2 regions of the Undibacterium sp. Tian12W genome follow, and region 2 is predicted to be linked to the other one. Evidence: riboswitches for the same ligand, from Rfam matches in the RefSeq annotation. Region 2 holds a riboswitch; the other holds the start of a gene.
What was found. Region 2 has a riboswitch for thiamine pyrophosphate ahead of thiC (phosphomethylpyrimidine synthase ThiC). Riboswitches for the same ligand answer to the same signal wherever they lie in the genome.
Positions count from the first base shown of each region.

Region 1: it holds a riboswitch for thiamine pyrophosphate, as region 2 does, so the genes downstream of both, ACO0LI_RS20435 (TonB-dependent siderophore receptor) here and thiC (phosphomethylpyrimidine synthase ThiC) in region 2, are expected to answer to the same signal.

Region 1 covers NZ_JBMPPK010000016.1:115,079-119,506, reverse strand. The annotation lists gene ACO0LI_RS20450 (C1 family peptidase) at 72-854, shown strand; gene ACO0LI_RS20445 (hypothetical protein) at 896-1,819, shown strand; gene ACO0LI_RS20440 (hypothetical protein) at 1,830-2,132, shown strand; TPP riboswitch at 2,242-2,341, shown strand; gene ACO0LI_RS20435 (TonB-dependent siderophore receptor) at 2,410-4,428, shown strand, end outside.
Region 2 covers NZ_JBMPPK010000028.1:49,118-53,545, forward strand. The annotation lists gene ACO0LI_RS27105 (endonuclease domain-containing protein) at 1-48, opposite strand, end outside; gene thiS (sulfur carrier protein ThiS) at 264-464, opposite strand; gene thiC (phosphomethylpyrimidine synthase ThiC) at 467-2,380, opposite strand; TPP riboswitch at 2,465-2,566, opposite strand; gene ACO0LI_RS27120 (tetratricopeptide repeat-containing diguanylate cyclase) at 2,638-4,428, opposite strand, start outside.

The sequences.
Region 1 (4,428 bases), on a different contig from region 2:
ATGAATACGCAAGTTAAGACATGAAGATTTGGTTTCTGAAAATAAACTCCACAACGAAAGAAGGACTTATCATGCCTGCCAATACCAACATGGAAACCAAGTATTTTTTTGGATGGAAGCCAGATTTACCAGATATCCGGGATCGTAGCTATTCGGCATCATTCGAATTGCTCAACAATTTGCCGGCCGCAGTAGATTTGCGCCCACTTTGCCCACCTGTAGTATCTCAAGGCAATCTGGGCTCGTGCACGGCAAATGCCATTGCCAGCGCGCACTACTTTTGTCAACTGAGGGAAAAGCGAGAATTTGCTTTCCAGCCCTCGCGTTTATTTATTTATTACAACGGTCGCCTGCTGGAGGGAACACAAGGCTCAGATAGCGGTGAATACATCCGGGATGGATTTAAAACGATCGCCAATGAAGGTGTATGCCCAGAGACCAACTGGCCATATGACGTCAGTAAGTTTTCCCTCGCGCCAGACAAAGAATGCTATGACAAAGCAAAAAATTACCAGTCAATACAATACGAGCGACTGACACAATCACTAAGCCAATTCAAGGCTTGTCTTGCAGATCAATATCCCTTTGTGTTTGGATTCACTGCCTATGAAAGTTTGCGGAGTGAAGAAGTCAGAAAAACCGGCAAACTGAACCTGCCAAATGGCGGCGAGAAAACCATCGGTGGTCATGCCGTTATGGCTGTCGGCTATGACGATGCCACACAATGCTTCATTGCACAAAATTCGTGGGGCACCGACTGGGGAGACCAAGGCTATTTTTATATCCCTTACTCCTATGTAACGGACAGAAATCTGGCCGACGACATGTGGACTTTGCGCTTGGTCGAAGTTTGAAGCCCCTGCATTTACACAATAAAATCTTCCGGGAGAACATCATGTCAATTCCAAACTATAGCAAATACCTGGCCGGGGTATTTGTGATTTTGCTTTTACAAGCCTGCTCTATACCAATCAAAAAAATCGAAGCCCCGGCACCGATCGAAGCAATAACTAAAACCGGGTATACGTCGAAACAAAAAGAAACAGATATCACTGCTTATCAGAAAGCGATTGGAGAAAAAGACGCCTCAGCAGCAAAAACTATCCGTAATCGCATCGTCTTGAGTATACGCAGGGAAATCGAAGTCAATTACTCTGCATTTGAAAGAAGCATGTTTGAAAACCGTGCCCAGACAGAGGTTGGCGCAGACATACTTGAACTGGCCTTGTCCACTGCTGCCACATTGACCGGTGCCGAAAGGGCTCGTAAGAATCTGACCGCCTTGCTGACAGGCGTCAAAGGTTCAAGACTGTCAATCGACAAAAATTTCTTTGCAGATAAAACCTACGGTACGCTGGTGGCACAGATGCGGACATCTCGCGCCAACATCAGTGCTGACATCTATAAAAAACTGGCCCTTCTCAGCGTTGAAGAATATTCGCTGGAACAAGCAGAAATTGACCTGGTCAGCCTGTTTAATGCTGGAACGCTGCATGAGGCAGTTATTGCAGTAGCCAACAAGGCCGGTCAAGACGCGGTCAGCGCAGAAAAAAATGAAAAAGATAGTGCCAATCTGGTGCTTGATGCCACAGTGGATGACTTTAATCAAATCTACACATTGAGAAAAAAACTCAGAGAGATGTATTTGAATGGTGACATCGCTGGTGCGAAAAAAATATTGAAAGCACTGGACAGCAACATGCCTGCCAACATCAGCAATGACGATGTCTGGAAAAACCTTGATGCTGAATTGAAAAAAACCCAGTCGAACAAAGCCTATCTCAAAACATTGCTCGACGCATTTAATACAACCAAATAAGGAGACCATCATGGACGCACAAATCAGTGGAACAAAAACTTTACTGGCCCAGCAAACTGCCATCAATTTTTCTGAACAAGCCAACAACGTCAAGCTTTTTTCTTATCATGCTGGCAATGAGCCATTTAACAATGTGGTACTGCATGAAGTTTCGCTTGCTGAGGAAATTATCCCTCTGGAACTGGTCGAATTATCAGAAGATAAGACAATCAACGAACTTGTTGCAACATACAAAGAAAAAAACAAAAGCTTGTTGTTCTTCAACGCAATCTATGTTGAAGGTAACAAAAAAATGGTCGCAGGCTTTCGTTAAACTCAATAATCTGAGTTTGCAATGAGAATGGCACGCTGTCGCTTTTCACTCAAATGCGACAGCGTTCGTAAAGTCAAAATAAAGCCGCATCGGTTTCATGTTAAACTAGGCTCAACGCTAGGGGTCCTGGGAATAATCATTTCCGGGTGAGAGAGTCCCTTCTACCTGATCTGGATAATGCCAGCGAAGGGAAGCGCAAAGTCCCGGTCCCTCCTGCTTCTTTGTTTGCTCCCGCGCTGCCATCCACAACGCATTAAAAGCAAACCAAGAGCACATCATGTCTGACTTTACTGTACGCCCGCACTTTTTACGTCCCACCATCATTGCCTGCGCTATCGCCCAGGCTTGCCTGTCGCTGTCATCTGCGCACGCCCAGAGCACGGCAGGAAATGACAAATCCCTGCCAGAAGTGACCATCACTGGCAGCAAAGGCACAGAAAACAAGGTAGAGCGCAGCAAAGTCACAGGTTTTATTGATGCGGCACTGCTGGATACGCCTAACTCAGTCAATGCCTTCAGCACGGCACAGATGCAGGACCTGCGCATACGCCAGACCACGGATGCGATGAAATATGACGCCAGTGTCAATGATGCGTATAACGCCATTGGTTATGCCGAGCAATTCTCCATACGTGGTTTTGCCCTGGATAATTCCAGCAGCTACCGCAAAGACGGTTTTGCCATTCCTGGTGATGCTTCCATTCCTTTGGAAAATAAGGAGCGTGTAGAAATACTCAAGGGCATAGCAGGCTTTCAGGCTGGTTTTGGTACGCCAGGCGGCATCATCAATTATGTGACCAAACGCCCTGCCAGCTATGCAGTTCGCTCTGCCACATTTGAAATCAGCGAGCGCGGCACTGTATATGGCGCAGCGGACATCAGTGACAATTCCAGTGACAAGCAATTTGGTTTCCGCATCAATGCAGCGGGTGAACGCCTGCGCTCTTATGTCAAAGGCGCAGATGGTAATCGTCAGTTCTTTTCTGCCGCATTTGACTGGCACATCACACCACAAGCCCTATTGCAAATCGATGCTGACTACCAGCACAAATCGCAATTGTCAGTACCAGGTTTTCAATTATTCAATGGCACGGATTTGCCACGTGGTATCCCTGCTGACCTGATGCTCAATGCTCAGCCATGGGCAAGACCGGTAGATACCCGCAACAGCAATCTTGGCCTGCGTTTTGAATACCAGATCAATGCTGACTGGCGCGCCAGTGTCTCAGCCAACAAGCACGAATTCAAGCGCGATGACTACACAGCCTTCCCTTATGGCTGTGGCGCTGCCAATCTGTATCCGGGCTATTGCGCGAATGGCGACTATGATGTGTATGACTATCAAAGCGTGAATGAATCCAAATCACTGTGGGGCACACAAGCCCTGTTGAATGGCAAACTCAATCTGGGTGGCATGCAGCACGAGCTGGCTGTTGGCCTCAGCAATTCACAGCGTAAAGATTATTTTGGTGATTATGTGTATGACTATGCGGGCAGCAGCAATTTGTTCCGTCCTGTCAGCGTAATGCCATCTGTAAATAAAACCGGCCCGGTTTTGCTGCGTCGTACTGACAAGGAATGGTCAGCATTTGTACAGGACATTATCAGTCTGCAAGACAACCTGAAATTGCATCTGGGCCTGCGTCATCTGAACATCTCGCGCACGCAACTTGATAATCCGGGCTATGACCAGAACAAATTCCTATCGACAGCTGCGCTGGTATTCAAACCAGTACAGCAAGTTTCTGTATATAGCAGCTTTGCCCAGGGACTGGAACACGGCGGCATCGCGCCATTCGGCACCAGCAATGCCAGCCAGATGCTGAACCCCGGCAAATCCACACAAATTGAATTTGGTGTGAAGGCCGATGTACAACGCGACCTGAGCCTGTCTGCAGCCATCTTCCGCATCAAGAAGCCGCTGGAATATACCAATAGCAGCAATACCTATGTCAGCAATGGTGAGGCACTGCATACTGGCCTGGAGCTCTCTGCCCAGGGCAAGCTGACATCGCAACTGAATCTGGGTGCAAGCATCACTGCACTGGATGCCAAACAGCAAAACACCGGCATCAGCAGCCTTGATGACAAGCGCGTCATGAATGTGCCACGCTTTAAATCGACAGTCTATGCAGATTATGCGATAGCTGAAGTCAAGGGTTTGAATGTGAATGCGAGCTGGCAATACGCCAGCAGCAAGGCCTTCAGCCCGGACAATAGCGTTACCGTGCCTGGCTATCACGTCGTCAATCTGGGGGCGCGCTATGCAACGCAAATCGGCAATACGGCCACTACC
Region 2 (4,428 bases):
TAAGACTTTTGCTGTTTTGATTAAGATTTCATTGGCAAAATTTTTCATATTTCAGATCGGCGTAAATTAACTATATCCCCTCCCCTTCAAGGGGAGGGTTAGGGTGGGGATGGGGTTCCATCGCAAATAATGTAAAGATTTTACGACCGAAACCCATCCCAATCATCCACCGCGCCGCTTGCAAGCGGCTTAGAAATTTGTGGCGCAAAGCATGCTTTGCGAATTCCCACAAATCTCCCCTTGAACGGGAAGGAGATAAAAACTCATCCACCACCAATCGCCCTCACCACATCAACCTTGTCATCGACTCGCAACTGATGCTCCGCCCACCGCGAGCGCGGAATAATCTGCCGGTTCACAGCCACCGCAATCGCCTGCTGCGACAGATTCAATTCTGCGATCAGATCGGTCAGCAGCGCGCTCACCAGTTGCCGCTTCTCTCCATTAAGCTGTATCTCCACCATGGCTATTGCTTCTTATAGATTTCCGCGCCGGATTTGATGAATTCAACGGCTTTCACTTCCATGCCTTTTTTCAAGGCCTGTATCTCGGTGATGCCCTGGGCATTGGCATAGTCGCGCACTTCCTGCGTGATTTTCATCGAGCAGAAATGCGGGCCGCACATAGAACAGAAATGGGCAACCTTGGCAGAATCCTTGGGCAATGTCTCGTCATGGAATTCACGCGCCTTGTCGGGGTCGAGGCCGATGTTGAACTGGTCTTCCCAACGGAATTCAAAGCGTGCCTTGGACAAAGCATTGTCACGAATCTGCGCACCGGGATGGCCTTTTGCCAGATCGGCTGCGTGAGCAGCAATCTTGTAAGTGATGATACCGTCCTTGACATCCACCTTGTTCGGCAAACCCAGATGTTCTTTTGGCGTCACATAGCACAGCATGGCCGTGCCATACCAGCCTATCTGAGCTGCGCCTATGCCGGAGGTGATGTGGTCATAACCGGGTGCGATGTCGGTCGTCAAAGGGCCCAGGGTATAAAAAGGCGCTTCATGGCATTGCTCAAGTTGCAGGTCCATGTTTTCTTTGATGAGGTGCATGGGTACATGGCCGGGGCCTTCTATCATGACCTGTACATCATGCTTCCAGGCGATCTGTGTCAGTTCGCCCAGGGTTTTCAATTCACCTAACTGCGCTTCATCATTGGCATCATAGATGGAGCCAGGGCGCAGGCCATCACCGAGGCTGAAGGACACGTCATAAGCCTTCATGATTTCGCAGATATCTTCGAAATGCTCGTACAGGAAACTTTCTTTATGATGTGCCAGACACCATTTCGCCATGATGGAGCCACCGCGTGACACGATGCCGGTCAGGCGTTTGGCTGTCATCGGCACATATTGCAGGCGCACGCCTGCGTGAATGGTGAAGTAATCGACGCCCTGCTCAGCTTGCTCAATCAGTGTGTCACGAAAGATTTCCCAGGTCAGGTCTTCTGCCTTGCCATTCACTTTTTCCAGTGCCTGATAGATAGGTACTGTACCGATAGGCACGGGGGAGTTACGGATAATCCATTCACGGGTTTCGTGGATGTGCTTGCCAGTGGAAAGATCCATGACATTGTCGCCACCCCAGCGTATTGCCCAGGTCATTTTTTCGACTTCTTCACCGATGGAAGAAGTGACTGCAGAATTGCCGATATTGGCATTGATCTTGACCATGAAATTACGGCCTATGATCATAGGTTCGATTTCAGGATGATTGATATTCGCAGGGATAATCGCACGGCCACGGGCGATTTCTGAACGCACGAATTCTGGCGTGATTTCTGCGGGAATTGAAGCGCCAAAAGACTGGCCAGGATGCTGGCGGCCCATGACTTCTGCCAGCTTGCTACCCATGGGGCCTGAGGCTTTGAGGTTTTCCAGGTATTCTTTTCTGCGCAGGTTTTCGCGGATAGAGACAAATTCCATTTCCGGCGTGATGATGCCCTGGCGCGCATAGTGCATTTGCGAGACATTCTTGCCTGTCAATGCACGGCGTGGCAGGCGCTTGAGGTTGAAGCGCAACTCGGCCAGCTTGGGGTCATGCAGACGGGCGATACCATACTCAGAGCTTGGGCCTGCCAGTTCTTCAGTATCATTTCGCTCGGCTATCCAGGCACCACGTACGGATGCAAGGCCGGAACGGATATCAATTTTTACTTCAGGGTCAGTGTAGGGGCCGGAGGTATCATAGACATAGATAGGGGGATTTTTTTCCGAACCAAACATGGCTGGTGTATCAGACTGTGTAATTTCGCGCATGGGTACGCGGATATCGGGGCGGCTGCCCTGCACGTAGGTCTTGCGGGAATTTGGCAGTGGCTGAATGGCTGCCTCATCTACCGTAGCGGTAGCGGACAAGAATTGCGGGTTGGCGTTCATTTTGGCTCCTTTGCTTTGTTGGCATGGAGCCAGCAAAGGAGTTTCCAAAACAGGTGCGCGCAGATCAAGACATACTACAGGCGGCACAAACTTCGGCAGCTTCCCTTCGCTGGCATTATCCAGATCAGGTTCGAGGGTATTTCTCACCCGCCAACAACATTGATGGCAGGACCCCTAGCATTTTTTCTTCGGGTTCCAGAAATAAATCCAGAACCGCGACGACGGCAGATTATACGACTTTTTTAAACTCAGGTGCTTTATTTGATGGCGCTGGCAAGTTCTTCATCAGATACCGTTGCCGACGCAGCAAGATTGCCTTCTGGCAGTTTTACCGGTCCATGCACCTCTATCAACTCGACCATGCCAGCCTTGATCGCAGCCGACAGATCATGGTCAAGCACGGGCAAGGCTTCTTCATAAGCGATCAATAATCTGCTGACACCATAGGCGCGGTTGCGGCCATTGACCTTGCCCAGATATAAGGCCATGTCGGCAATTTGCAGGGCTTTTTCCCAATTGCAGATGGCTTCTGGCAAACCGGAAAATGGCAGGCTGATGAAACCGGCAGTCAGCGTGACAGGGACACTGGCACCATCAGCCTGAATGTTTTCTTCACCTATACTGCGCAAGATGCGCTCAACAAGACCTTTGAGTTGTGCGGGATTGGAGCGTGGTGAATAAATCAGAAATTCTTCACCACCCCAGCGCAATACCATATCACTGTCACGCACGGTACTGCGCAAGCGGCGTGCCACTTCTATCAATACCGCGTCGCCAGTGGCATGACCAAAGCTGTCATTGATATTTTTGAAATGATCAATGTCCATCAGTATCAGGCAGTCAGGGTTATCAAGCGCATCTTCACGCCTTTCACCCTCAGGCAAGATGGCCCTGCCCTTCATCATATCGACAAAAGAACGGCGGTTATACAAACCTGTGAGGGGATCACGTACCGCATGAAATTCCAGTTGCTCATTGACTTCGCGCAGCTTTTCATTGGTCTTGCGCACCCGCCGGTACAGGAAGAAAACCACCACCCCAACCATCACCATGATGACTGCAGCCAGCATCAGCACAACTTGCTGCAATTGCCGGTTTTTGATATCAGCATCCTTGAGCTGGTTTTCACGCGCCAGCAATTCAATCTGTTTTTGCCTTTGCTGGGCATTGAATTGCTCTTGTAAAGTGGCTACAGCACGCGCCCGGTCAGAGCGGAATAATTCATCGCTGAGTTTTTGTTGCTCGCGCACCGTCGCCAGTGCCTCTTTATACATATCGGCAGCTTCATACATATTGCCGATTTCACTAAGCAGATTTTCCACATCCGACTTGGAGCCGGTTTCCATGAAAAACTTCTTCGCTTCATTGATGTAGCCTATGCCCTGTGCGAATTTCTTTTGCCCTGCCAATGCAAACCCGATATTCGCCTTGGCGATGGCCATCGCAAAAGGATCATTCACCACCTGGGCTTTTTCCAGTGAGAACCTGGCGGCGCGTTCAGCCTCGGTAAATTTGCGCACATGCAGGTAATAGTCGGCAATATTGCCAAGTGCCGTGGCGGCCACAGCAGGCATGCCGGCATCGGTGGCTATCTGCAAGACGGTCTTGTAGGCCTCCAGCGCTTCATCATGACGACCCAGATCTATCAGTGACAGGCCGCGTGTCATTTGTAGCGAAGAAGTAATTTTGGGAGAGTCTATGCCGGGCAACATTGCCAGGGCTTCATTGGTAGTTTCCAGCGCCTTTTCTGCATTATGCATATTCAGGTAGAGTCTGGCGATGGATTCCATGCGGTACAGCTTGGCCTGTGCGCTGCGGCGTGGTACCTGGTCAGCCAGCTTTAGTGCTTCAAGAAAATAAGGCAGAGATTTATCAAAATTGCCTATCGCCAGTTGTACCATGCCAAAGGCGATATTCAAACGCATGAGCACTTCTGCATTTTTTGAATCACGCAGGCTTTGCTGTATATCATTGAGCTTCACCAGCGCCATGGCGAACTTGCCCTGATCCAGCATCTGAAAGGCTTCGCCTATCAGAGCCATATTGAT